2 linked regions of the Metallumcola ferriviriculae genome follow. The protein of the gene in region 2 interacts with the protein of the main gene of each other region in a pairwise test. Links are inferred from orthologs where the notes say so. Each region holds a gene or a part of one and is shown on either strand. Other genes may lie near its edges.

Region 1 (2,987 bases), 130 kb from region 2 along the record:
GGGAAAAGTATAGCTGCCTAGCTGCATTTATAAAACCTCCTTGGAATTATTATTCTTTAGGTAGTGCATTTGACACCGCCTGGGCAATATCTGATGCGGTAACCCCAGGAATATCTAGCCCGTTTTTAAGAATTGTCTCTTGTAACGCCGTCTCAATTATCATCTGGTCGGCATCAACGCCGGTTAAGGTCTTTTCAAGTTCCACCAACGCTTCCTTAGGGTTAATAGTAAAATCTCCACTAATACTCGCATTTTCAATTATACCTTCGCAGTAACTAACCGTGGTAGATATCAAACCACCGGTAGCCTTATAATTACCTTGGCCTACGAAAGTCCCGGACTTAACTTTGACCGCCTGATGTCGTTGGTGCCTTTCCTCAAAAAGAAACTTTTTTGCAGTCAGCTTTTCTTCCACGGCCCGCATCTCATCCTTAATCTCCCTGGTTAATTCCGAGGGCTCAAGCGGCCCCAATATCTTTTCAAACTCTTGCACCAATGATTGTTCTACCTCTGCCCGATCCGGCATTTGGCCCAGTTCAAGTGCTAAAGTTGACATGCCCTGTGCCATAGTTTTCTGCACCTTATCCCGAAATTTTTCGTCGGGCACCCGTAAAATTTTTACCATGGTGTCGATGTCAAAATCTAAGATTATGCTGCCGACAAACACCATACAGTCACTGATGTTTGCGCCGCCTTCACCGGCAATTTTTTTCCCTTCCGGCGTAATCAAATCGTTCACCGGCTTAAACCTCGCCTCCACTCCAAAATGTCGATATGTGTTAATGGGCGGTTGGGAAAATAGGCGGTAAAGTTGGTCAACGCTGGCAGGAAAGTTAGGATTATCCTTCTTCATAACTACATGATAGAAAATTTGGTTTTTGTCCAGCAGTACAGTGCCGCCGCCAACTTCGCGCCGAATAACGGGTAGGCCCATCCGTCGGCATGCTTCTACGTCTAATACCCGCTGGGTATCCTGAAAATAGCCCACACTCACCAAAGGCTGTTCAGGCGAAACCAGTACCAGTGCTTCAATATTCAAGCGCGCCAAGGCATGAAAGACCGTCATTGCTTCATATCCTGGAACTATACCCAGTTTAAATAGCTTCATGATGAGCCCCCGTTCGTTAATTAAAATAAAATCTTAGTAATTATATAAATTTAGTAAGTTAGATAAATAAGGAAAACTTGGATTCGGATGCCTCATTTAAAAATGCGGCAACACCACCGTATTCAATACCGTCAATCAAGTCTTCTTTGGGTATTTCCATTACATCCATGGACATTGTACAGGCCACCATTTTTATATCTAGTTCCTGAGCCAACTCCAAAAATTCCGGTAGGCTTTGCACCTTTTTACTTTTCATTTGTTTTCGCATCATCTTCGAACCCATACCACCCATATTTAAATTGGAAAGAGGCAGCTTATCCGGTCCGCCGGGCAGCATTTTGTCAAACATCTTACCCAGTATGGTGGATGCTCCCTTTTTGGGACCCTTTTTCTTCAGCATACTGACTCCCCAGAAAGTAAAGAATAATGTTACCTCCATCCCGGAAGCAGCTGCCCCGGTAGCAATATTCATGGTAGCTAGGGCCTTATCCAATTCACCGCTGAAAACAATAATAGATAGTTTTTCTTGTTCGCTCATGGTTCTCCCCCTCTAACCCTTAGGCTTAAGACTTACGAATATAATACTTTTTGCAGCCGTCTCCCTCTTCGCTGCTGATAAATTCGTTACCAGTCTTTTTGCACCAAGCAGGCACATCGCTGTCTGCACCGGCGTCATCTGCTAAAAGTTCCAACACTTGACCGCTTTCCATTGCCTTGACACCTTTAGATAATTTAACAATAGGCATCGGACATAATAAACCCACAGCATCTACAGTAGTATCAGCTTTCATAGTATTACCTCCCTAGTAAACTTTTTTATATTTAAAAATAAGACCTAAAAAACCAGAAAAATCCACAACCTCAACGCCCGCTGCCTTTGCTTGGTCAGGGGATATACCCCGGGCCTTTAAATCAGCGTCCAAAGCGAAAAACTTGCAGCCTTTTTCTTTAACTTGGTTAGTAATTTCCTTATATTCCTCAGGTGCTGCCTTAATAGCATATACTCCGTCCTGTATCAGAATGACCGCACCCTCATCCTGACCCATTGCCAGTTTTAATGCCTGGCGGTAATCCGGTCGGCTAAAAGGTGCCTTATCCAACATGGTGAGCATTATTATCCCCCCCTAAAACTTAATGACTGCTTCTGTTTCCGCGATCAATTGATCCAGCTGCTTGCGGGTTATTACCTCTCCGGCAATGATATCCCCGGCGTCAATGTTGCGCTCTTGTAAAGACTCATCTAAGACAACCAACCGTGCATCAAAATCCGGCAGGTTAGCGTAGGCCTGCCCCAAAGATTTCATTTCTATGTCCTGCGGGTCTTGCTCCGGCAGGACACAAAAAACACCGTCATCAGCCAGTACTACTACTGTCTCCACGTCTAGGCTAGGTCCTCCGATAGCCAATCGAAAAGCTTCTACAGCAGCAGCCGAACCATACGGCGCACTTTTTAAAAAAAGTAGCATTTTATCCATATTTCTCCCCCCCCTACATGGCAAAGTTAATTACTGCATCTACTTCCATAAGCATATCTGCAAAATCCACAATACTGCCCATCTCAATATCATCAGCGAATGCTTCATCAGTAATACCGCGGAACTTAGAACAAGCGCCGCATGCTGCAATTGCTGCCCCCTTATCAGCAAGAGCTTGTAACAGCTGATTAAGATTTCTTTCATCAGGGGTATCAATATTTTTGTTGGCAGCTATTACACCATCGATGTAAAGGAAAATACTTACTTCATGCCCTTCAGCCAAAGCTGTATCAGCAAGTTTTACCACAGTGTCAGCGTTTTCATAAGTATAGGGCCCTGTCTGCAATACCATGCCTAAATGCGCCAAAGTTATCACCTCCTCAAAATTTATTTTTGCACAAGAT
Region 2 (3,236 bases):
GCGAAAGTTGCTCCTGATTGAAGCCATAAAGCACATAGGTTTGATCTTTATTGCTGTCCTTTGCTTTTGCCAATACATAACGCTGCCTGTCGTCATCAAAGTATATACGGGCATAATGCCCGGTGGCAATCAAGTCCGTGCCTATCGCCAGGGCCTTTTGCAGCAATGCTTCAAACTTAACGTGTTGGTTGCAGGCGATACATGGGTTTGGTGTTCTGCCTGACAAATAGTCTTCGATAAAATAATCAATAACTTTTTCCTTGAAGTAATCCCTAAAGTTCATTACGTAATAGGGAATCCCCAGCTTGTCGGCCACAGACCGGGCGTCATCCACCGCAGACAGCGAACAACATGACCCTTCTATCTCGGGATGCGGTTGATCAGCAGGCCAAATTTGCATGGTTACTCCCACAAGATCGTAGTCGCTTTCTTTTAAGAGAGCAGCGGCAACAGAACTATCCACGCCTCCACTCATGGCCACCAATATTTGTTTTGTCATATGTCCCACCTCAAAAAATCAGGGGGCTTAAAGCCCCCCTAGCTTGCCTGCTTCTGCTTGTAATCTTCAATAGCTTTGTGCAGTGCATCCGCTGCCAAATTTGAACAGTGCATTTTGGCCGGCGGTAATCCATCTAATTCCTCTGCAACATTTTTATTACTTATTTTCAATGCCTCTTCAATAGTTTTCCCTTTCACCATCTCAGTTACCATACTGCTGGTTGCAATTGCTGCTCCGCAGCCAAAAGTTTTAAACTTTACATCGGTAATAATATTATTCTCTACCTTAATGGAAATTTTCATGATATCTCCGCAGGTAGGGTTCCCCACTTCGCCGCTGCCGTCAGCATTATCAAGTTCCCCAACATTGCGCGGGTTGGTGAAATGATCCATTACTTTTTCACTGTACATGCTCATAACACTCCTTCTGCTTGCAAGCTTCCTTGCGTTGATATAAGGGAGACATAGACCGCAGCCGCTCCACTATCTCCGGTAATACTTCCAAAACATAATCAATATCTTCTTGTGTGTTGGAACCGCCCAGTGTCATGCGCAGTGAACCATGAGCAATTTCATGAGAAAGCCCGATGGCTAGCAAGACATGGGACGGGTCCAAAGAGCCTGAAGTACAGGCCGACCCGCTGGATGCGGCTATTCCCTTCATATCCAGACTTAATAATAATGATTCACCTTCAATGAAGCGAAAGCTGATGTTGGCGTTACCGGGAAGACGTTTGGTACGGTGTCCGTTGATACGAATATCAGGAATTCTTTCTTCAATGCCCGTTACCAACTTGTCCCTTAATCCGGAGAGACGCTTCATTTCCCCTTCATAATCCCTAGCCGCTATTTCCGCCGCTTTCCCAAAACCCACAATACCCGGCATATTCTCGGTACCCGGGCGCCGCTTTTTTTCCTGTCCGCCACCCAGTGTAAAGGAAGGTACTTTAACGCCTTTTCTGATATATAAACAACCGGCACCTTTGGGGCCATATATTTTATGAGAGGATGCAGTCAATAAATCAACATTCATCTGCTTGACATCTACGGGTATTTTACCATAGCTTTGTACCGCATCTACATGAAAGATAATTCCCTTTTCTCGGGTTATGGCACCTATTTCCTCCACCGGTTGAATAGTACCGATTTCGTTATTAACATGCATAATGCTGATAAAAGTGGTATCTTCTCTAATAGCTCGCTCCACCTCAGCCACGCTGACCAAACCCTCTTCATCAACCGGCAGGTAAGTGACCTCAAAGCCGTTCTTTTCCAAATGCTTAAAAGCATCTAATACAGCATGATGTTCAACCTGGGAGGTAATGATATGCTTGCCTTTTTTCTCGTTGGCATGAGCACTGCCAATAATGGCCATATTGTCCGCCTCAGTCCCACCGCTGGTAAAAATAATTTCCTTTGGGTCAGCTCCCATCAAAGACGCGACCTTTTCCCGTGCTTCCTCTAGTCCTTTTTTAGCTTCCCTGCCGAAACTGTGAATACTGGAGGGATTACCCCAAACATCAGTTAGGTATTTGTTAATAACGTCAACCACTTCCGGATGTACCGGCGTGGTGGCACTATGATCCAGATATACTTTACGCACTGCTATGACGCCTCCTTAAATGTAATACATGTAATAATCGTTTTCTTGACGCGCCTTTGCCGCATCATCGCACATATCCTGCAGTGTGATAGAATCCAACACTTCAGTAATACTGTCCCGTACTCTTTTCCAGATAGTTTTGGTAATACAGCTCTCCCCCCGGGAACATTCTTCCGGGTCCTCTTCACTGACGCAATCCATGGGGGCGATCGGGCCTTCCAAAACTCTGATAATGTCCCCTACTCTAATTTCTTTCGGTTCCCGGGCCAACAGATACCCGCCCTGGGCACCGCGAATACTTTTGACTAAACCCGCCTTACGCAGTCCCGCGATCAACTGCTCAAGATAGTGCTCAGATATCTCCTGTCGCTCCGCAACGCTCTTCAGCGAGATGGGACCTTCTCCGTAGCGCTGCGACAAGTCAAACATGGCTCTGAGGCCGTATTCTCCTTTGGTGGAAAGCTTCATATCCTCACCTCTTTTGTAAACCCTACTAATTTCCTCGGTATTAATATCATAGCAAATCCCTTATGGTTTTGTCAATGGTAAAACCCGACTCAATCACTCTGATTTATTATTAATTTTCCTTATGCCAACATATTTATACAAGCAAAGCTTATCTGTGGTGTTTGAGCAAGCAGCATTATCAGGATTTCCGTTATTAAAAAGCGATAGAAAAAACGGCCGGGTTAACTTTCTTCACCCTGGCCGTCTGGCTTATAAAATTTTTGCCCCACCAAGTTATCGGGCAAATACTGTTGTTCTACATAATGCCCAGGAAACTGATGTGGGTATTGATAGTCCCTGCCATGACCCAGCACCTTGGCTCCCGAGTAATGACTATCCCGAAGATGTAACGGAACCGGTTGGGCCCGCTGGTCATTCACCGCTAAAAATGCCCTGTCCACAGCTTCAATTACCGAATTGCTTTTGGGTGCCTTGGCAATATAAATAATTGCTTGGGCAATAGGTATCCGTGCCTCTGGCATACCTAGCCATTCCAAAGCATTGGCGGCAGCATGAGCTAAAAGCATGGCTCTTGAGTCCGCTAAACCCACATCTTCTGACGCATGGACAATCAGACGACGAACCAAGAAACGTGGTTCCTCACCAGCTTGCACCGCCCTGGCAAACC

What was found.
Region 1: the proteins of nifS (region 2) and MFMK1_RS16000 interact in binary tests that used the Escherichia coli proteins (3 or more experiments, as listed by UniProt). The link is inferred for Metallumcola ferriviriculae from one-to-one orthologs.

What each region holds. Positions count from the first base shown.
Region 1 is NZ_CP121694.1:3,244,716-3,247,702, forward strand. Bases 286-2,942 are described here. They hold MFMK1_RS16000 (sulfurtransferase TusA family protein), read right to left. Parts: upstream 1,900-2,942; coding sequence 1,672-1,899; downstream 286-1,671. Other genes in these bases: MFMK1_RS15990 (lipoate--protein ligase family protein), read right to left, coding at 286-1,108; MFMK1_RS15995 (DsrE/DsrF/DrsH-like family protein), read right to left, coding at 1,167-1,646; tusB (sulfurtransferase complex subunit TusB), read right to left, coding at 1,912-2,220; MFMK1_RS16010 (DsrE family protein), read right to left, coding at 2,233-2,583; MFMK1_RS16015 (DsrE/DsrF/TusD sulfur relay family protein), read right to left, coding at 2,597-2,942. In the rest of the region: MFMK1_RS15985 (glycine cleavage system protein H), read right to left, coding at 1-27; more of MFMK1_RS15990, read right to left, coding at 50-285; more of MFMK1_RS16015, read right to left, coding at 2,943-2,950. UniProt on the Escherichia coli protein: Sulfur carrier protein involved in sulfur trafficking in the cell. Part of a sulfur-relay system required for 2-thiolation during synthesis of 2-thiouridine of the modified wobble base 5-methylaminomethyl-2-thiouridine (mnm(5)s(2)U) in tRNA.
Region 2 is NZ_CP121694.1:3,111,453-3,114,688, forward strand. What follows is about bases 1-2,906. They hold nifS (cysteine desulfurase NifS), read right to left. Parts: upstream 2,102-2,906; coding sequence 899-2,101; downstream 1-898. Other genes in these bases: mnmA (tRNA 2-thiouridine(34) synthase MnmA), read right to left, coding at 1-499; nifU (Fe-S cluster assembly scaffold protein NifU), read right to left, coding at 538-909; MFMK1_RS15405 (RrF2 family transcriptional regulator), read right to left, coding at 2,117-2,569; MFMK1_RS15410 (replication-associated recombination protein A), read right to left, coding at 2,791-2,906. Also shown: more of MFMK1_RS15410, read right to left, coding at 2,907-3,236. UniProt on the Escherichia coli protein: Master enzyme that delivers sulfur to a number of partners involved in Fe-S cluster assembly, tRNA modification or cofactor biosynthesis. Catalyzes the removal of elemental sulfur from cysteine to produce alanine.